2 regions of the Streptomyces sp. NPDC001606 genome follow, and region 1 is predicted to be linked to the other one. Evidence: riboswitches for the same ligand, from Rfam matches in the RefSeq annotation. Region 1 holds a riboswitch; the other holds the start of a gene.
The links. A riboswitch is a leader RNA that binds a small molecule or an ion and turns the genes downstream of it on or off. The one in region 1 is predicted to bind glycine.
Positions count from the first base shown of each region.

Region 2: linked by a shared signal. The riboswitch ahead of gcvP (aminomethyl-transferring glycine dehydrogenase) and the one ahead of gcvT (glycine cleavage system aminomethyltransferase GcvT) in region 1 are both predicted to bind glycine.

Region 1 covers NZ_JBSFHC010000002.1:299,264-309,959, forward strand. The annotation lists gene ACWCV9_RS05745 (ABC transporter permease) at 1-771, opposite strand, end outside; gene ACWCV9_RS05750 (enhanced serine sensitivity protein SseB C-terminal domain-containing protein) at 1,087-1,884, opposite strand; gene ACWCV9_RS05755 (enhanced serine sensitivity protein SseB) at 2,049-2,852, opposite strand; gene ACWCV9_RS05760 (AAA family ATPase) at 3,046-3,684, opposite strand; glycine riboswitch at 3,847-3,944, shown strand; glycine riboswitch at 3,945-4,057, shown strand; gene gcvT (glycine cleavage system aminomethyltransferase GcvT) at 4,102-5,220, shown strand; gene gcvH (glycine cleavage system protein GcvH) at 5,337-5,714, shown strand; gene glyA (serine hydroxymethyltransferase) at 5,729-6,994, shown strand; gene ACWCV9_RS05780 (L-serine ammonia-lyase) at 7,108-8,475, shown strand; gene ACWCV9_RS05785 (hypothetical protein) at 8,510-10,309, shown strand; gene ACWCV9_RS05790 (tetratricopeptide repeat protein) at 10,319-10,696, opposite strand, start outside.
Region 2 covers NZ_JBSFHC010000012.1:242,783-253,478, forward strand. The annotation lists gene ACWCV9_RS22880 (ABC transporter permease) at 1-227, shown strand, start outside; gene ACWCV9_RS22885 (ABC transporter ATP-binding protein) at 224-1,366, shown strand; gene ACWCV9_RS22890 (TOBE domain-containing protein) at 1,393-1,812, shown strand; gene gcvP (aminomethyl-transferring glycine dehydrogenase) at 1,880-4,765, opposite strand; glycine riboswitch at 4,932-5,026, opposite strand; gene ACWCV9_RS22900 (PRC-barrel domain-containing protein) at 5,146-5,517, shown strand; partial or broken gene ACWCV9_RS22905 (DNA polymerase IV) at 5,439-7,035, opposite strand; gene ACWCV9_RS22910 (MerR family transcriptional regulator) at 7,106-7,789, opposite strand; gene ACWCV9_RS22915 (bifunctional nuclease family protein) at 8,049-8,522, opposite strand; gene ftsR (transcriptional regulator FtsR) at 8,608-9,345, opposite strand; gene ACWCV9_RS22925 (FHA domain-containing protein) at 9,388-10,218, opposite strand; gene ACWCV9_RS22930 (DUF881 domain-containing protein) at 10,409-10,696, opposite strand, start outside.

The sequences.
Region 1 (10,696 bases):
GTACACGATGATGGGCGCGACGAGGTTGGGCAGCAGCTCCTTGAAGAGGATGTAGAGCCGCCCGGCACCGAGCGAGCGGGCCGCCTCCACGTACTCGCGTTCGCGCAGGCTGAGGGTCTGGCCGCGGACCACGCGGCCGATGTACGGCCAGCCGAAGAAGCCGATGACCAGGATCATCACGAACACGCGCACACCGGTGCCGGAGAGACCCAGCATCTCGTTGGGCATGACGGAGACCAGGGCGATGATGAACAGCAGCTGGGGGAAGGCGAGCAGACCGTCCATCACACGGCTGATGAGCGAGTCGACCCAGCCGCCGAAGAAGCCGGCGAGAATGCCGAAGAGGGTGCCGAGGATGACGGCGACCACCGCGGACAGGAAGCCGACCAGCAGCGAGATCCGGGCGCCGTAGAGGATGCGGGCGAAGATGTCACGGCCGTTGACCGGCTCCACGCCGAGCAGATGGTCGCCGCTCATGCCGCCCAGCGAGCCCTTGGGCGTGCTGAACAGCGGGTCGATCAGGCTCTCGTGGTAGAGGTCCGGGTCCTGCCCGACCAGGTTCGCGATGACCGGCGCGAGCAGCGCGATCACGATCAGGACGAGCACGACGATGCCGCCCGTCAGGGCGAGTTTGTCCCGCTTCAGGCGTTCCCAGGCGATCCGCCCCAGGGAACGGCCCTGAACGGCCTTCGCGTCGGTGGCGGCCGTCGCCGCTTCCTCGGCCGCACCCGGGGCCGCTTCCGCGGTCGGCTCGTGCAATGGTGCCGTCATTAGGCTGGGACCCCTCTCAACCGGCGGTAACCGGCCCGCACTTGCCGCTGGTAGCGGCATCAATCAGTCCGTCGTACACAGGGGCGAACCCCTTGAAGGGGGAGTCTTCAACGCCTGCGCGATCAGCCGCCAGCCTTGGCAGTGAATGGATGCGCAACCGTGATGGAAGCAGGTGAACGCCGTTATGCGGACAGTGAGTCCCGTTGACCGGACGGTAACGGAGGGGTTCGAGCCCTCGGACAAGGGTGCCGTTCCGGCCGGGCGGCGACCGAAAGTCGAGGTCAGCGGAGAGGTCGCCGGGAGGTCAGTGAGCGGTCAGTAGCCGCCGTGGGCGGGGGGATAGCCGTAACCGGCTGCCGGTGTCTGGGGCAAGGGCTGGGCCTGGAGTTGCGGCTGGGGCTGCGGCTGGGCCGCGACCGCATGCGCCTCACGGTCGTAGAAGGGGCGCGCGTTGGCCCGCATCCACATCACCACGGGGTCGTAGTCGTCGGTCATCGCGACCGTCGACACCGGCAGCCCTTCCGGGACGGCGCCGACGGACTGCTGCATCATCGCGCGCACCGAGTCGACCGCGGCGGGCGAGGTGTCGTAGACGTCCAGACCGATGGCGAGGTACGGCGCTCCGAGGGCCGGCTGCACCCAGGCGCGGCGCAGGGTGCGGAGCGCGGGCGTGCGGTGGGCGTTCTGCGCGAGCAGCGCGTAGAACTGCGGGATCTCGATGCCGGGTTCGGACAGCCGGAGGGGTCCCGCGGGCTGCCGGTCCAGACCGGTGGCGATACGGCGCAGATCCAGCCAGGGGATGCCGACGCCGCCGCCCGGGGCGTGCGGGTTGAGCCAGAGGCCGTAGTGGTCCGGGTAGAGGGTGCGGGCGACGTCGAGGCCGTCGACGACCTCGTAGGAACGGTTCCAGCCGCTGGCCGAGAGTTCCTGGGCGGAGGTGACACAGGGGGCGTAGTGGAAGCCGCCGACTTCCATGTCCCCGTACTGGGCGTCCGGGGAGCCGGCCTGGCCGTGCCACAGCAGCATCCAGATCTGGCCGGCGGAGGGGGTGGCAAGGGCGCGGAGCAGGGCCTCGTAGGCGTCGTAGCGGCCGGGGGTGACCTGACGCAGCATGTGCTCGACGCTGCCGCTGTGGCTCGCGCTCACCTTGTCGTGCCCTTCTGTTCAGTGCGCCCGGGTTCGGGGACAGCTTAAGCGCCCGGTGACGCGGAGCCGCCTGTGCGTGCGCGGGTGCGGGTGGCTGGTGGCCACCCGCGCCCCACGCCCCTCGGGTGTCTCTACTGGCCGTACTGATAGAAGGGCCGGACGCGGTGCTTCAGCCATTCGGCCACGGGGTCGTCCGTCACGTCCAGCAGGACCAGGTTGACCGGCCATGCGACCGGGACGCGGGCGAGGGCCCGGCCCAGCGCCTCCAGGGGGCGGGCGCGGAGGTCGCCCTCCCACTGGGAGAGTTCCACGCCGACGAAAAGCACCGGTTCGTCCGTCTCGATCGCGGCGAGGCAGCGGCGGGCGGTGTGGACGACACCGATCTCGGCGAACTCGGAGGAGGCGGCGGCGAGGAAGTCCACCGGGTCGTCCTGCCAGTCGGGTTCGAAGAGCCGGACCCGGCCGCCGGCGGCGGGGCCGTCGAGCGGGGTACGGCCGCTGCGGCACAGCTCGGCCACCGCCTGCGGCGGCAGCGGGATGCCGACCACCCCGTCGGGGTTCACCACGATGCCGACCTGCGGGGGCAGTCCGCGGGCGAACTCCACGGCGGGGGCGATGGTGTACCCCATGTGGGAGCCGACGACCTGGCGGAACTGTTCCTCGGAGCTGAACACCGGGACGTACACCTGGCCCGCGATCTCGGTGGTGGGCAGATCCAGCGGGCCGCTGTCCGGGCCGCCGCCGGAGGGCAGCGGGATCCACAGGAAGCTGCGGCCGAGCACCTCCACGATCCGGCCGGCCGCCGCGGGGATCCCGAGGGAGGCCGACAGCACCTCCTCGAGTTCGTTGCCGGGCCAACCGCCGTGCGGGTGGGGGTGCGCCTGAGCCGGGAAGCCCGCGGGAATGTCCGCGGGCAGATCCGCCGGGAAGTCCATCTGCCTACCGCCTGCTGGGAACCACTGCTGTGTGCATGAAGGCTAGCGGGTACGCCACCCCCGCCCGGCCCCCTCGCCCACCCCCGCCCAAGCAGCCCGGGGCACATGCCCCACCCCCGAACAACACCGGCACCCCCAGCCGTCCAACCCTGTGTCAGCCGGTGAAGGCCGCACGGTGCGGGGGTGGGTCGGCTCAGGGCGTGAAGGAGAGGGTGTGCAGGGTGTCTGCTGCGGGGCGGTCCAGAAGGAGGGCTGTGGTGCAGCCGGTGGGGAGTTGGCCGCGTTCGATCGCGTCGAGCAGGCGGGCCGTCGTGCGGCGGTGGCGGCGGAAGGCGTAGCGGGAGACGCCCCGGCCGCGCTCCTGCTGGCCCGCGCGGGCCGTGGCGGGGTCGACGTCGAGCAGCAGCAGATGCAGGGTGCCGCCGCGGCGGCGGGCCTCCCGGGCGAGCCAGCTCCGCACCCAGGCCTGGGTGCCGCAGTCGTGCACGACGACGCCCTCGCCGGTGCGCAGGGCGCGGCGCAGCGCCGTGTAGTGGGCGAGGCGGACCAGGGGGCGGTAGAGGACGTAGGGGAGGCCGCGGGGCAGCCGGGCGGCGAAGCGGTCGCGGGTGTCCTGGGAGTCGATGCGGCGGCCGGTGACCGTGCGGTGCATGAGGGTGGACTTGCCGCTGCCGGGCAGGCCGGTGATCACCACCACGTCCCGGGGTCCGAAGAGCAGGGTGCGCGGGGTGTGGCCGGCGCGGTCGCGCAGGTCGCGCACGGCGCGGATGGTGGCGCTGGTCCGCTGCCGCGGCACCGTGACGCCGGTGGCGTACGCGGGGGTCCTGTTCACCGTGATCGTCCTCCCCTGTCGACTCGGTCAACTTCTTTCCCGTCGACCGTAAAGAGAAGGTAATAGGCGGTGGTGGCGGGCGGGTCCGGGTGCTGCCACAGGTCGGTTACAAAAGCGGCCGCGCCGTGCAATGATGTGCGCGCCAACTGCATACCGGCCGCTTGAATCCGCGCGGGAGAGTCCCCAGCCGTCGTCGCTGGGGCGCCGAAGGAGCAAGTCCCTCCCTTGAATCTCTCAGGCCCCGTTACCGCGCGGGCGAGGCACATCTGAAAAGCGGGCCGCTGTGTCAGTGGCTCCACCCAAGGTGCAAGCCCTGATCGTCCCGGTGGCGGTCGTGGCGAACCTCTCAGGTTCCGATGACAGATGGGGAGGAACGTTCCTCGCCCCCGTCCGTGTGCCCTGGGAGACGACCGACCGATGAGCAGCACTGAACTCCGTCACACCGCGCTGGATGCCGTGCATCGCGCGCTCGGTGCGACGATGACCGACTTCGCCGGCTGGGACATGCCCCTGCGCTACGGCTCCGAGCGCGACGAGCACCTCGCCGTACGCACCAAGGCCGGCCTCTTCGACCTCTCCCACATGGGCGAGATCACCGTGACCGGCCCGCAGGCGGCCGCCCTGCTGAACTTCGCCCTGGTCGGCAACATCGCCTCCGTCGGCGTCGGCCGCGCCCGCTACACCATGATCTGCCAGGCCGACGGCGGCATCCTGGACGACCTGATCGTCTACCGGCTCGCCGAGACCGAGTACATGGTCGTGGCCAACGCCTCCAACGCCCAGGTCGTGCTGGACGCGCTGACCGAGCGGGCCGCCGGGTTCGACGCCGAGGTGCGCGACGACCGGGACGCCTACGCGCTGATCGCCGTCCAGGGCCCGGAGTCCCCCGGCATCCTGAAGTCGCTGACCGACGCCGACCTCGACGGCCTGAAGTACTACGCCGGTCTGCCCGGCACCGTCGCCGGCGTCCCCGCCCTGATCGCCCGCACCGGCTACACCGGCGAGGACGGCTTCGAGCTGTTCGTGAAGCCGGAGCACGCCGTCGAGCTGTGGCAGGCGCTGACCAAGGCGGGCGAGGGCGCCGGCCTGGTGCCGTGCGGTCTGTCCTGCCGGGACACGCTGCGCCTGGAGGCGGGCATGCCGCTGTACGGGCACGAGCTGACCACCGCCCTCACCCCCTTCGACGCCGGGCTCGGCCGGGTGGTGAAGTTCGAGAAGGAGGGCGACTTCGTCGGGCGCGAGGCGCTCACCGAGGCCGCCGCCCGCGCCGAGCAGAACCCGCCCCGGGTGCTCGTCGGCCTGGTCGCCGAGGGCCGCCGGGTGCCGCGTGCCGGATACGCCGTCGTCTCCGGCGGCGAGGTGATCGGCGAGGTCACCTCCGGCGCCCCCTCCCCCACCCTCGGCAAGCCGATCGCCATGGCCTACGTCGACGCTGCGCACGCGGCGCCGGGCACCCCGGGCGTCGGCGTGGACATCCGGGGCACCCACGAGCCGTACGAGGTCGTGGCTCTGCCCTTCTACAAGCGGCAGAAGTAGACACTGGGCCTCGGCACGTCCCCGTGACGTGACCCTGCGCACATTTCCCTGCCCGGCACCAGTTCCGGCAGTCCCCCCTTCATCAGCACTCCCGCACGTACAGGAGAATTCAGGCCATGAGCAACCCCGAGCAGCTTCGCTACAGCAAGGAGCACGAGTGGCTGTCGGACGCCGAGGACGGCGTCTCGACGGTCGGCATCACCGAGCACGCGGCCAACGCGCTCGGCGACGTGGTCTTCGTCCAGCTCCCGGACGTCGGTGACACCGTGACCGCGGGCGAGTCCTGCGGCGAGCTGGAGTCGACCAAGTCGGTCTCCGACCTGTACGCCCCGGTCACCGGTGAGGTCACCGCGGTCAACCAGGACGTCGTGGACGACCCGTCGCTGGTGAACTCCGCTCCCTTCGAGGGCGGCTGGCTGTTCAAGGTGCGCGTGACGGACGAGCCCGAGGACCTCATGAGCGCCGACGAGTACACCGCCTTCACCGCCGGCTGAGGAGTCGTACCCCGATGACCGTCCTGAACACGTCCCTGCACGAGCTGGACCCGGAGATCGCCGCCGCGGTCGACGCCGAGCTGAGCCGCCAGCAGTCCACGCTGGAGATGATCGCCTCCGAGAACTTCGCGCCGCTCGCGGTGATGGAGGCGCAGGGCTCGGTGCTGACCAACAAGTACGCCGAGGGCTACCCGGGCCGGCGCTACTACGGCGGCTGCGAGCACGTCGACGTCGCCGAGCAGATCGCCATCGACCGGCTCAAGGAGCTGTTCGGCGCCGAGTACGCCAATGTGCAGCCCCACTCCGGCGCCTCCGCGAACCAGGCGGCCCTGTTCGCCCTCGCCCAGCCCGGGGACACCATCCTCGGCCTGGACCTGGCGCACGGCGGCCATCTGACCCACGGCATGCGCCTGAACTTCTCCGGCAAGCAGTTCAACGTGGTCGCCTACCACGTGGACGCCGAGACCGGCCTGGTCGACATGGCCGAGGTCGAGCGGCTCGCCAAGGAGCACCGCCCGAAGGTGATCATCGCGGGCTGGTCGGCGTACCCGCGCCGGCTGGACTTCGCCGAGTTCCGGCGGATCGCCGACGAGGTCGAGGCGTACCTGTGGGTCGACATGGCCCACTTCGCGGGCCTGGTCGCGGCCGGTCTGCACCCGAACCCGGTGGAGCACGCCGACGTCGTCACCTCGACCACCCACAAGACGCTGGGCGGCCCGCGCGGCGGCATCATCCTCGCGAAGAAGGAGTTCGCGAAGAAGCTGAACTCCTCCGTCTTCCCGGGCTTCCAGGGCGGTCCCCTGGAGCATGTGATCGCGGCGAAGGCGGTCTCCTTCAAGGTCGCCGCCTCGGCGGAGTTCAAGGAGCGCCAGCAGCGTACGGTGGAGGGTGCGCGCATCCTCGCCGAGCGCCTGACGGCCGCGGACGCCCGCGAGGCCGGGGTGAACGTCCTGTCGGGCGGCACGGACGTGCACCTGATCCTGGTCGACCTGCGCGAGTCCGAGCTGGACGGCCAGCAGGCCGAGGACCGGCTGCACGAGGTCGGCATCACGGTCAACCGCAACGCCGTCCCGAACGACCCGCGTCCCCCGATGGTCACGTCGGGTCTGCGGATCGGCACGCCGGCCCTGGCGACCCGCGGCTTCACGGCCGAGGACTTCGCCGAGGTCGCCGATGTGATCGCCGAGGCGCTGAAGCCGTCCTACGACGCCGAGGCCCTCAAGGCGCGCGTGAAGGCGCTCGCCGACAAGCACCCGCTGTACCCGGGTCTGAACAAGTAGCTCAGGCCCCCGCAGTACCCGGGTCCGGACCCACGGACCCGGCCAGGCAAGTCCCCGGTGGGGCACCCGGCGATCCCGGGGCCCCGCCACCCCCTGCTTTTTGAGGAGTGACCGTGGCCATCTCGGTCTTCGACCTGTTCTCGATCGGCATCGGCCCGTCCAGCTCCCACACGGTCGGCCCGATGCGCGCGGCGCGGATGTTCGCCCGCCGGCTGCGCAACGAAGGGCTGCTGGAACAGACCGCGACCCTCCGGACCGAGCTGTACGGCTCCCTGGGCGCGACCGGGCACGGCCACGGCACCCCGAAGGCCGTCCTGCTCGGACTGGCCGGCGACTCGCCGCGCACGGTGGACGTGGAGACGGCCGACGCGCGCGTGGACGCGATCAAGGCCGAGGGCCGGATCCGGCTCCTGGGCGAGCACGAGATCGCCTTCGACTTCGACCAGGACCTCGTGCTGCACCGGCGCAAGGCGCTGCCGTACCACGCCAACGGCATGACGCTGTGGGCGTACGACGCCTCCGGCGCGGAGCTGCTGACCAAGACGTACTACTCGGTCGGCGGCGGCTTCGTGGTCGACGAGGACGCGGTCGGCGCGGACCGGATCAAGCTGGACGACACGGTCCTGAAGTACCCCTTCCGCACGGGCGACGAGCTGCTCCGCCTCACCAAGGAGACCGGCCTGTCGATCTCCTCGCTGATGCTGGAGAACGAGCGGGCCTGGCGCACCGAGGAGGAGATCCGCGCGGGCCTGCTGGAGATCTGGCGGGTGATGCGCGCGTGCGTGCAGCGCGGCATGAGCCGCGAGGGCATCCTGCCCGGCGGGCTGAAGGTCCGCCGCCGCGCCGCCGTCTCGGCCCGCCAGCTGCGCGCCGAGGGCGACCCGCTGGCGCACGCGATGGAGTGGCTCACGCTCTACGCGATGGCCGTGAACGAGGAGAACGCGGCCGGCGGCCGGGTGGTCACCGCCCCCACCAACGGCGCGGCCGGGATCATCCCGGCGGTCCTGCACTACTACATGGACTTCGTGCCCGGCGCCGACGAGGACGGCGTGGTCCGCTTCCTGCTCGCCGCGGGCGCGATCGGCATGCTCTTCAAGGAGAACGCCTCCATCTCCGGGGCCGAGGTCGGCTGCCAGGGCGAGGTCGGCTCCGCCTGCTCCATGGCGGCCGGCGCGCTCGCCGAGGTGCTCGGTGGCTCCCCGGAGCAGGTGGAGAACGCGGCCGAGATCGGCATGGAACACAACCTGGGCCTGACCTGCGACCCGGTCGGCGGTCTGGTCCAGATCCCGTGCATCGAGCGCAACGGCATGGCCGCGGTGAAGGCGGTCACGGCCGCGAAGATGGCGATGCGCGGCGACGGCTCCCACAAGGTGTCCCTGGACAAGGTCATCAAGACCATGAAGGACACGGGCGCGGACATGTCGGTGAAGTACAAGGAGACGGCGCGCGGCGGGCTGGCGGTCAATATCATCGAGTGCTGAGACGACGGGGGCACCGGGACGGCGGGGGGCCGGAGTGACGGGCGGGGCGGGATGGCTGCGGGTGCCCGTGGGCGCGGACGCCGAGCGCTGGGTCACCCGGGTCCGCTGCCGTCGGGTCCTGTTCGTCGTGCACAACGTGACGTCCGCGACGCGTCTGCTGGACGTCCTCCCGCTGTTCGACGGCGACCTCCGGGTGCAGATGTTCGCCACCTGCACCGGCTCCTCCCCGTTCCTGGCCGGGGTGCCCGAGCTGCTGGCCCGGGCGGGGCTCCCGGTGCTGCCCTGGGAACAGGCCCTGGCCACCCGGTTCGACCTGGCGGTCTCCGCCAGCTACGGCGGTGAACTGGGCCTGATCCAGGGCAAGTTGGCGGTCCTGTCGCACGGGGTTGGCTACAACAAGAGGCTGGCGACACCGGACGGCGGACACCGGCCGCAGGCGCCCGTGTTCGGCCTCTCGCCGGACTGGCTGCTTCACGACGGCCGGCCGCTCGCCTCGGCCACGGTCCTCTCCCACCCCGAACAGCTGGAGCGGCTGCGTGCCGCGTGTCCGCAGGCGGCGCCCACCGCGGTGCTCGCCGGGGACCCCTGCTACGACCGCATCCTCGCCGCACTCCCCCAGCGGGACCGGTTCCGCCGGGCGCTCGGGGTGGCGAAGGACCGGCGGCTGATCGTCGTCAGCTCGACCTGGGCACCGCGCTCCCTCTTCGGCGGCCCCGCGACGGACGGCACCGGCACGCCGGGCGCGGATGATCTGCTGCCCTGGCTGCTGTCCCGGCTGGCGGCGGAGCTGCCGGCCGACGAGTACCGCACCACGGCCGTCCTGCATCCGAACATCTGGTACGGCCACGGCCCCGGACAGGTCCGCGCCTGGCTGGACACCGCACGGCGGGCCGGCCTGGACGCCATCTCGCCGCTGGACGGCTGGCGGCAGGCGCTGATCGCCGCCGACTGCGTGCTGGGCGACCATTCGAGCGTCACCTACTACGCGGCGTCCATCGGCGTCCCGGTGCTGCTGGGGGCGTTCCCGCAGGCGGACCTCGACCCGGACTCCCCGGTGGCCGCCCTCGGCCGCACGGCTCCCCGGCTGGTGCGGCGGGGCAGTCTGCGCGACCAGATCGACCGGGCGATCGACACGCACGACCCCGGCCGGTACAAGGAGCTGGCGGAGCAGACCAGTTCCGCGCCGGGCGAGTCGGCCGCCCTGTTGCGCCGGATGTTCTACGACCTCATGGACCTCCCGGAACCCGAGGGACGCCCGGCCCTGCTTCAGCCGCTGCCGCTGCCGCCGTACACCCCCGGCCGGGTCACCGCGCCGGTCCGGGTCCTGGCCCGGACGGCCGGCCCCGACACGCCGGAGGTGACGCTGGTCCGGTACCCGATCGCCGAGGACGGGCCCGGCCCGTCGGAGGCCGTGGCGGCGCGGTTCGACCTCGCGCACACGGTGGTCGACGAGGAGACCCGGGAGCCCGGCCGGGCGGCCCTCGCCGATGTCGTCGTACGCCGCGCGGCCGCGGACGACCCGGTGCTCGGGCCGCCGGCCGCCTGGGTGGCGGAGGCACTGGACCGCTACCCGTACTGCGGAGTTGCGGCCTATGTCGACGGCCCCGACCGCTGTGTCGTGGGCACCCGTGCGGGCGAGCTGCTGCGGCTGTCCGCCGCCGCGGGCCCCGACGGACGGCCCGACCTGTGCGATCCCGCCGTCTACGCCTCCGCCCTCTACACCTGGGTGGCGAACGGCCGGCCGGTGGCGTCCGCCGCCCCCGGACTCACCGTGCGCACCGGCGACACGGCCCACCGCGTCACCGTCGAGCCGCTCCCCGCGGCCCGGCCCTGAACCGGCGCCTCACGCGTCCAGTTCCGCCAGTCGGGCCCGGACCCGCACGAGGCCGGCGTCGTCGCCGTGTTCCGCCAGGCACGCCTCGGCGGTGCGCAGGTCCGCCGCCTCCTGGGCCGGGCGGCCGGAGCGGCGGTGGCAGTCGGCCCTGGCCTCGACGGCACCGGCGAGTTGCAGGCCCGCGCCCGCCTCGGTCATCCGCGTGACGGCTTCGTCCAGGCACACCCGGGCGAGGTCCGCGTCTCCCGCGTCCAGATGGGCCTCGCCCAGGCTCATATAGACCCGGCCCTCGTTGTAGGGGTCGCCGCCGGGCAGCTCGCGGAACCGGACGAGGGCGCCGTTGAGCCGGGCGACGGCGGCGGTGTGCCGGCCCTGCTTGCTCTGGGC
Region 2 (10,696 bases), on a different contig from region 1:
GCATCGCCGCCGGCGCGGTGCTCGCCTGGGCGCGGGCGCTGGGCGAGTTCGGTGCGACGATCACGTTCGCGGGCAACTTCCCCGGCCGTACCCAGACCATGCCCCTGGCGGTCTACCTCGCCCTTCAGAACGACCCCGAGGCCGCCATCTCGCTCAGCCTGGTCCTGCTGGCGGTGTCCATCGCCGTCCTGGCCGGCCTCCGGGACCGCTGGATGACAACACCATGACCAACCCGCACACCCCCGGCCTCCCCACCGACGGCGCCGCACCCCGCCACCACGCACCGGCACCCGCCGACGGCGCCGCACCCCACCACATCCCACCCCCACCCGCCCTCGACGCCCACCTCCTCGTCGACCGCACGACCTTCCGTCTCGACGTCCCCCTCACCGCCGCCCCCGGCGAAGTTCTCGCCCTCCTCGGTCCCAACGGCGCCGGCAAGACCACCGCCCTGCGCGCCCTGGCCGGCCTGATCCCCCTCACCGGCGGCCATCTGCACCTCGACGGCGCCCCCCTGCACCACACTCCCCCGGAGTCCCGCCCGGTCGGCGTGGTCTTCCAGGACTACCTCCTCTTCCCCCACCTCTGCGCCCTCGACAACGTCGCCTTCGGCCCCCGCTGCCAAGGCGCGTCCAAGGCGGAGGCCCGCGCCGAGGCCGCCGCCTGGCTGGACCGCATGGGTCTGGCGGCCCACGCCCACGCCAAGCCCCGCCGCCTCTCCGGCGGCCAGGCCCAGCGCGTGGCCCTCGCCCGCGCCCTGGCCACCCGGCCCCGGCTGCTGCTCCTGGACGAGCCGCTGGCTGCCCTGGACGCCCGCACCCGGCTGGAGGTCCGCGCCCAGCTACGCCGCCACCTCGCCGAGTTCGAGGCCGTCGCCGTACTGGTCACCCACGACCCGCTGGACGCCATGGTGCTCGCCGACCGGCTGGTGGTCGTGGAGCACGGCCGCGTCGTACAGGAAGGCGGCCCCACCGACATCGCCCGCCACCCGCGCACGGACTACATCGCCCAGCTGGTCGGCCTCAACCTCTACCGCGGCCGGGCGGACGGGCACACGGTACGACTGGACGCCGGTCCCTCCATCACCACCACCGAGACACTGTCCGGACCGGCCTTCGTGGCCTTCCCGCCGTCCGCCGTGACCCTCTTCCGGGACCGGCCCACGGCCTCCAGCGCCCGCAACCTGTGGCGCTGCGAGGTGGCCGGGCTGGAGACCCACGGCGACCAGATCCGCGCCGATCTGACCGGGGAACTCCCGCTCGCCGCCGACCTGACCACGGTCGCCGCCGCGGAGCTGGACCTGCACCCGGGTGCACCGGTCTGGGCGACGGTGAAAGCGACGCAGACCCACGCATACCCGGCCTGAACCCCCACCCGCACTACCGTCGGGCCATGACTCTGAGCATCCGCAACCAGCTCCCCGGCACCATCACCGCCGTACACCCCGGCGAGGCCATGGCCACCGTGAAGCTCCGCCTGGACGGCGGCCAGGACCTCACCGCGGCGATCACCCTGGAGGCCGCCCGGGACCTCGGCCTCGCCGAGGGCACCGCGGTGCGGGCCCTGGTGAAGGCCACCGAGGTGGCCCTCGCCACCGACCCGGTGGGCCGCGTGTCCATCCGCAACCAGCTGCCGGGCACCGTCACGGACCTGGCCGCCGGCGCCGCGATGGCCACCGTCAAGATCGCCATCGAGGGCGGGGAGCTGACCTCGGCCGTCACCCGCGAGTCCGTCACCGCCCTGGGCCTCGCCACCGGCTCCTCCGTCGTCGCCCTGATCAAGTCGACCGAGGTGTCCCTGGCGACGGCCTGATCCGCCCCCGGACACGGCGAGGGCCCCGCCCGGCACCAGCCGGACGGGGCCCTCGGCCTCGGCTCGCTCAGTCCTCGTACGCGTCCAGCGGCGGGCAGGAGCACACCAGGTTGCGGTCGCCGAAGGCCTGGTCGATACGGCGCACCGGCGGCCAGTACTTGTCGGCGGCCGAGACACCGGCCGGGAAGACGGCCTCCTCGCGGCTGTAGGCGTGCGCCCACTCACCGCCGAGCGCGGCGGCGGTGTGCGGGGCGCCCCGGAGCGGGTTGTCCTCCGCGGGCCACTCGCCGGAGCCCACCTTCTCGATCTCCGCGCGGATGGCGATCATCGCGTCGCAGAAACGGTCCAGCTCGGTGATGTCCTCGGACTCGGTCGGCTCGATCATCAGGGTGCCGGCGACCGGGAAGGACATGGTCGGCGCGTGGAAGCCGTAGTCGATGAGGCGCTTGGCGACATCGTCGACGCTCACACCGGTCGCCTTGGTCAGCGGCCGCAGGTCGATGATGCACTCGTGCGCGACCAGACCGCCGGGGCCGGTGTACAGCACCGGGTAGTGCGGCTCCAGGCGCTTGGCGACGTAGTTCGCCGACAGCACGGCCACCTGGGTGGCCCGCTTCAGCCCCTCGCCGCCCATCAGGCGGACGTACGCCCAGGAGATCGGCAGGATGCCCGCCGAGCCCCAGGGAGCGGCCGAGATCGGTCCGACCCCGGTCTCCGGGCCGGCGGCCGGCTGGAGCGGGTGGTTCGGCAGGTACGGCGCCAGGTGCGACCGTACGGCCACCGGGCCGACGCCCGGACCGCCGCCGCCGTGCGGGATGCAGAAGGTCTTGTGCAGGTTCAGGTGGGAGACGTCACCGCCGAAGTGGCCCGGCTTGGCGAGGCCGACCAGCGCGTTGAGGTTGGCGCCGTCGACGTACACCTGGCCGCCCGCCTCATGGACCTGGGCGCAGATGTCGGCGACGTGCTCCTCGAACACACCGTGCGTGGACGGGTAGGTGATCATCAGCACGGCCAGCTCGTCGCGGTGCTGCTCGATCTTGGCGCGCAGATCGTCGACGTCGATCTCGCCGTCCTCGGCGGTCTTCACGACGACGACCTTCATGCCGGCCATCACGGCGCTGGCGGCGTTCGTGCCGTGCGCCGAGGACGGAATCAGGCAGACGGTGCGCTGCTCGTCACCGTTGGCCCGGTGGTAGCCGCGCACGGCGAGCAGGCCGGCCAGCTCGCCCTGGGAACCGGCGTTCGGCTGGAGCGAGACCTTGTCGTACCCCGTCACCTCGGCGAGACGGTCCTCCAGCTCACGGATGAGCGTGAGGTAGCCCTCCGCCTGCTCGGCCGGGGCGAAGGGGTGCAGCTGGCCGAACTCGGGCCAGGTGACCGGCTCCATCTCGGTGGTCGCGTTGAGCTTCATGGTGCAGGAGCCCAGCGGGATCATGCCGCGGTCGAGCGCGTAGTCGCGGTCGGCCAGCTTGCGCAGGTAGCGCAGCATCGCGGTCTCGGAGCGGTGCTGGTGGAAGACCGGGTGGGCCAGGTAGTCGTCGGTGCGCAGCAGCGCCTCGGGCAGGACCTCGCCGGCGGCCGCGTCCAGCGCCTCGATGTCGCCCTCGACACCGAAGGCGGAGAAGACGGCGGCGAGCTGGGCCCGGTTGGTGGTCTCGTCACAGGCCAGGGAGACATGGTCGGCATCGACCAGACGCAGGTTGACCCCGCCCGCGCGGGCGGCGGCGACGATCTCGGCGGCCTTGCCGGGCACGCGCGCGGTGAGGGTGTCGAAGAAGGCGCCCTGCACCAGCTCGACCCCGCCGGCCGTCAGCCCGGCGGCGAGGACGGAGGCGTACCGGTGCGTGCGCCGTGCGATGGTCCGCAGCCCCTCCGGCCCGTGGTACACGGCGTACATGCCCGCCATGACCGCGAGCAGCACCTGCGCGGTGCAGATGTTGCTGGTGGCCTTCTCCCGGCGGATGTGCTGCTCACGGGTCTGCAACGCGAGCCGGTAGGCCTTGTTCCCGTCGGCGTCGACGGACACGCCCACCAGCCGGCCCGGCAGGCTGCGGGCGAACTTCTCGCGCACGGCCATGTAACCGGCGTGCGGGCCGCCGAAGCCCATCGGCACACCGAAGCGCTGGGTGGTGCCGACGGCAATGTCCGCGCCCAGCTCACCCGGCGAGGTCAGCAGGGTCAGGGCGAGCAGGTCGGCGGCGACGGTGACCAGCGCGCCCAGCTCGTGCGCCTGGTCGATGACCGGCTTGATGTCCCGTACGGCACCGGAGGCGCCCGGGTACTGGAGCAGCACGCCGTTGATCTCGCGGGCGGCGAGGTCGGCCGGGATGCCCTCGCTGAGGTCGGCGACGACGATCTCGACGCCGGTCGGCTCGGCACGGGTCTCGATGACGGCGATCGTCTGCGGCAGCGCGTCCGCGTCGACGAGGAAGAGACCCTTCTTGTTCTTGCCCATCCGCAGGGACAGCGCCATGGCCTCGGCGGCGGCCGTGCCCTCGTCGAGCAGCGAGGCGCCGGAGGTCGGCAGCCCGGTCAGCTCCGCGACCATGGTCTGGAAGTTCAGCAGGGCCTCGAGGCGCCCCTGGGAGATCTCCGGCTGGTACGGCGTGTAGGCCGTGTACCAGGCCGGGTTCTCCATGACGTTGCGGAGGATGACGGGCGGCGTGAAGGTGCCGTAGTACCCCAGGCCGATCATCGATCCGAGCACCTGGTTGCGGTCCGCGAGGGAGCGCAGCTCGGCGAGCACCTCCGCCTCGGTGCGGGCACCCGGCAGATCGAGCGCGTCGGCGTTCTTGATCACATCCGGGACCGCGGCGGCGGTCAGCTCGTCCAGCGAGCCGTAGCCCACCTGCGCGAGCATCTTGGCCCGCGCCTCCTGGTCGGGCCCGATGTGGCGCTGCTCGAAGGGGATGCCCGCTTCGAGTACGGAGAGCGGAATGCGATGGGCGGTCATGGCGGAGGCCTCCTGGTCTGACGCGACCTTCGAGGGCACCACGGCGCGGGTGCCCGGACGGCCTCCCCCTCTGTCATCTCAACCTGAGAGTTTCACCGGGCACGCCCGGTTTTCACCGTCGGTGAGAGCGGAAGCCGTCGACACCCGCCCTGCTTTCCAGAGTGACCTCGTCCGTGCGGTACGTGAGCCTGAGAGATTCCGGGGAGGATTTGCTCCTTCGGCGCCTCCGACGTGGTCGGAGGACTCTCCCGCACGGGGTCAGCAGCCGCTGTCAGCCTACCAGCGAGGTCAACGCCTGGGCCCTCGAGTGGCCGCCTCGTTGAATGTGCTCTTTTGTAGTGCTTACGGATGAGTTGCGACCAAGTGGAGGGAGAGGGACCGTGCAGACCGACATCGATCCGCGCAACCTGATCGGCCGCAAGGCGTTCGACCGCGATGGCACCAAGATCGGCACCATTGACGAGGTCTACCTCGACGATGCGACGGGCGTGCCCGAGTGGGCGGCCATACGCACCGGCCTGTTCTCCCGGGACGCCTTCGTCCCCCTGGAACCGAGCGAACTGGTCGACGGCTCCCTCCGCGTCCCCTTCGAGCGCGCCCTGATCAGGGACGCCCCCGACTTCGGGGTGGGCCGCCATCTCTCCCCCGAGCAGGAACTCCAGCTCTACCACCACTACGGTCTCGACACATCGCCCCACCCCCCACTTCCGGACCACGACTTCGGCAAGCTGGCGGGCACGGAGGAAACCTGACCCGCCCCACGAATCCTTGATCCCACCCCGTCCTCGAACTCACCCGGAACCGGGCTGGACCCCGACCGGACCTACGGGCTGCCGGGTTCCGGGGTCCGGCGCGGAGCCGGCCCGATGGCCACCGTCCGCCGCTGGGACCCCGGCCGGCGGGTCGGCGACGCCCAGCACCAGCGGCAGCGGGTCGACCGCCTCCAGCGCGGCATCCCCGACGAGGAAGGTGCGCACCCGCCCCGGCTCGGACTGCGGCGTCTCGAACCGCACGGTGACCCGTCCCACCCCGCTGCCCTGCACCCACCCGTACCCGTACTCGGCGTGCCGCACGTCCTGCCCCGGCCGCCACAGCCGCTCCGCGGGCTCCGCGCCCCGCTCCGCCCCCTCGGTCTCCGCCTCGGCCTCGGCACCGTCCGCCTCCCCCTCTTCCTGCCGCTCGCCCTCCTCCGCGGCCCATGCCGCCTGCGCGAACAGGTCCTCCTGCGTGTAGTCGGCCAGCCCCGACACGCCCACCCCGAGCAGCCGCACCCCGCCCGTGGTGTCCACGGAGTCGAGCAACCGCGCGGCCGCCTCCCGCACCACCGCCGGATCGTCCGTGGGCCCGCGCAGCGTCTCCGAGCGGGTCAGCGTCGAGAAGTCGTACCGCCGCACCTTCAGCACGATGGTCCGCCCGGACAGCCCGGCCCCGCGCAGCCGCCCCACGCACCGGTCGGCGAGCCGCCGTACCTCCAGACCGATCCGCAGGCGGTCGTGGATGTCCACGTCGTAGGTGTCCTCGACCGACACCGACTTGGCCTCGCGCTCGGCCACCACGGGCCGCTCGTCGTGGGCCAGCGCCATCGCGTACAACGCCTGCCCGTGCGCCTTGCCGAGCAGCCGGACGAGCTCGTCCTCGCCCGCCTCCGCCAGCTCATCGACGGTGGTGATCCCGGCCCGCCGCAGATGGTCTCCAGTGGCCGGCCCCACCCCCGGCAGGGTGCGCACCGGCATGGGCCCCAGCAGTGCCCGCTCGGTGCCCGGCTCGATCAGCACCAGTCCGTCCGGCTTGGCCTGCTCGGAGGCGATCTTCGCGAGCATCTTGGACGCGGCGAGCCCGACCGACCCGGTGAGCCCGGTGACCGCCTTGATGTCGCTGCGCAGTCTGATCCCGGTCAGCCGCGCCGACTCCTCGTCCCAGGCCGCTCCCCCGGCCTCCAGGTCCACGAACGCCTCGTCCAGGCTCAGCGGCTCCACCAGCGGGGACAGCTCCCGCAGCAGCGCCATCACCTGCTCGCTGACCGACCGGTACAGGGAGAAGCGCGGCACCAGATACGCCGCGTTGGGCGCCAGCCGGCGCGCCTGGGCCATGGGCATCGCCGAGTGCACCCCGAGGACCCGCGCCTCGTACGAGGCCGTGGCCACCACACCGCGCGGGCCGAGCCCGCCCACGACGACCGCCTTCCCGCGCAGGCTCGGCTTGGATGCCTGTTCCACTGAGGCGTAGAAGGCATCCATGTCGAGATGCAGGATGGTGGGCGCATTTCTCACATCTCCGATGCTGCACCACACCACTGACAATGCCCGCGGCCCGGGACCGGAGCCCCGGCCGGCCGGGCCGTCAGACCGCCCGGTTGCGCCGCCGTGCCAGCTCGTCCGCGGGGTTGTGCCCGACGAGGGTCTCGCCGGTGTCGATGCGCTCTCCGTGCAGCTGTGAGAGTGCGCTTTCCACGTCCCGCCACACCACTCCGACGGCGATGCCGAAGATGCCCTGACCGCCCTGGAGCAGGGCGTGGACCTCGTCCGGCGAGGTGCACTCGTACACCGTGGCGCCGTCGCTCATCAGGGTCATCCGCTCCAGATCACGGAAACCGCGTTCCCTGAGGTGCTGGACGGCCGAGCGGATGTTCTGGAGCGACACACCGGTGTCCAGAAAGCGCTTGACGATCTTCAGCACGACGACGTCACGGAAGCTGTACAGCCGCTGGGTGCCGGACCCGTAGGCAGGCCGCACGCTGGGCTCGACCAGGCCGGTACGGGCCCAGTAGTCGAGCTGCCGGTAGGTGATGCCGGCGGCCGCGCAGGCGGTGGGCCCGCGGTAACCGATCTGCTCGGACGTCATGGCCGCCACCCCTTTGCCGTCCGGCACCACCGTCGGCCGCTGCGGGGCGTGCTCGACCGCGCTGCCGGCATGGGGGTACCCCCTGTCCGAACACAGCTGAGAACCGGGGGGAGGGTACGGACCGCTCTCCCCGAAACCGCGTCCGGGGGCACCCCCAGCCGTACCGTCGCCGCTCGTTCTCACGCCGACCTCCGTCCTTGACCTGCCTTCTCGACGGTAGGCAGTCACCAGGGGTGCGTCAACGATCGCCACACTCGGCACGCCGAGTGATAATCACCCTAGGAGTGGTTTCCCGTGTCCCACCGCGGGGAAAGGCTAGCCGAATGCGCTCACGGGAAGCCGTAGGACGCTCTCAAGGGCCGGTGGCAATTGCCCACCGGCCTGGCCGTACGAACCCACCGCCGGCCGGCACACGCCGCCGGCGGTCACCGCTTCCGGCGCCTCACTGGCTGCTGGTACCGAAGTCCTCGGGCGAGATCTGGTCGAGGAACTCGCGGAACTTCTCCACCTCGTCCTCCTGCTCGTCCGGAATGGCGATACCCGCGTCGTCCAGCACCGTGTCGCTTCCGTAGATCGGCGTTCCGGTGCGCAGGGCCAGCGCTATGGCATCGGAGGGACGGGCGCTGACCTCGACCCCGCTGGCAAAGACCAGCTCCGCGTAGAAGACGCCTTCCCGCAGGTCGGTGATGCGTACTTCGGTCAGCTCCTGGCCGACGGCCTCCAGCACGTCCTTGAAAAGGTCGTGGGTCAGCGGTCGGGCGGGGGCCATGCCCTGCTGGGCGAAGGCGATCGCCGTCGCCTCCCCCGGTCCGATCCAGATGGGGAGGTAGCGGTCGCCCCCCACTTCGCGCAGGAGCACGATCGGCTGGTTGGAGGGCATTTCGACCCGGACACCTACGACATCGAGCTCGTTCACACAGCAACCCTAGGCCGTGCTCGGGACGTTTGGGTAGTCGGGCCGGGAACAGGTGCCCGATCCGGTCGCCCCGGACCCCGCCCGATCAGGGCAGCCGGATCCCGAGCGCGGTCTTCACCAGAGCCGCGTGCAGCTTCACCGTGAGCGCCGCCAGCTCCTTGGTACGAGCCTCGGCGAGCGCCCTGGTCTGCGGGTTGCGGTGGCGCTTGAGCGGGGCCACCACCTGGTCCACCAGGCCGGCCTCGCGATCGGCCGCCGCCTTCATCACCCGAAGGTGGCGCGGCTCGATCCCGAATCCGCCCAGCTCGGCGATGAGGGAGGCCACGGTGACCGCCTCCGCGTCGTAGACGCCCTCCTCCAGCGGAGCGATGAGCCCGTAGGACTCCCACTCCTTCAGCGCGTCCTCGTCGATGTCGGCGGCCGCCAGCAGCTCAGCCCGGCCGACCCGGGCCACCGTGGGGCCCTCCGGCCGCTCCGCTTCATGCTCCGCGGTGCGCTGGCGCCCCACCAGCGGCAGCTGTACGGCCTCCCCGCGCTCCATGGCGTCCAGCTGCTCACGGATGACCTTGAGCGGCAGATAGTGGTCCCGCTGCATCCTGAGGACATGGCCGAGACGGGTGACGTCCTCGGCGCTGAACTTGCGGTACCCCGAGGGGGTCCGCTGCGGCTCGATGAGCCCCTCCGACTCCAGGAAGCGGATCTTGGAGATGGTGACTTCGGGGAACTCGTCGCGCAGCACGTTCAGCACCGTGCCGATGCTCATCAGCCCACTGTCCCTGGCGGCGGTACCGGTTCCGGCACCGCCACTCGGTGTTTGCAGCATGGACCTTCCCTGGGGGATCCCCGGACCGGGTCCGGGGGCGGGTCAGATGCCCTGCCGGCTCGCGTAGAACACCAGCCGGTACTTGCCGATCTGCACCTCGTCGCCGTTCTGCAAGGCGACCTGGTCGATCCGCTCACGGTTGACATAGGTGCCGTTCAGGCTGCCCACGTCGGCCACGGTGAACGAACCGTCCGGGGAGCGCCGGAACTCCACATGGCGACGCGAGACCGTCACGTCGTCCAGGAAGATGTCGCTCTGCGGGTGACGTCCGGCCGTGGTCAGATCGCTGTCCAGGAGGAAGCGGCTGCCCGAGTTCGGACCCCGGCGCACCACCAGCAGCGCCGAGCCGAGCGGCAGGGCGTCCACCGCGGCCTGCGCCTCGGGCGAGAGCATCGGCAGCGGCGTCTGGCCGGTCGCCTCCGCCTCGTAGGCCTCGAGACCGGAGATAGAGATCGTGGACGTGGTCTCGGAGGCACGCTCCGGCACCACACCGGGGCGCAGCGGCGCACCACAGTTGGAGCAGAAGCGGGCGTTCTCCGCATTGCGGTTACCGCACCTCGTACACACCAGGACCGACATCGACGGATCCTCCTGCTGCGGCTGCCCCGCCGGGGCGTTGGACGCGTACGGGCCCGGAGCGAACCCTCCACCCGTACCTGAGGTTGACGGTTGCCCGAAACCTATGCCGCCGGACTGGGCAGGGTCAACAGACGCCGCGCCCTGACCTCCCGAAATGTCACCACCCGGACCAGCGACCTGGTCCCGGAACAGCGGGCGCTGGCCCTCCGCATCAGGCTGTGCGCGATGACGGGCGGTCGCGTTGGCGTTGCCCTCTCGCGCGCTCTTGCCGAACAACTTCGCAAACAACTTCACGGGCGATTCCCCTTGACCGAAACAGACCCGCCCGTGGGGCAGGACGAACCCTGATTGCCTACACCGGCCGACCCGGACATCCTCACAACGTCCGTGCCCACCAGACAGTTTCCACCACGCACCACCTCTTCGGTGCGCCGACCCCCCGCAACCTCATGCCCCTGCCGGATGTCCCCCATGCACCACCGGTTCACTGGGAGGACGACCGAGCGTAGTCAGGCCGCTTCGCCTGTCGCAAGGCGTCCACGACGATCTTGCCCGACCGTGCGACGGTGACCGTGGCCTGCTCCTTCTCCAGAGTCTGCACCACGCCTCCCGGGATGTTCAGCGCCGGCTCCAGATCCTGCGGCTTGCCGATGACCTTGAAACGATAGGGGGCGTTGATCTTGTTCCCGTCCACGTCCACGCTCTTGCCCGAGTCCGCGAAATAGGTGCCGGCCACCACACGCACTCCGTTGACCTCGATCGCCTCCGCACC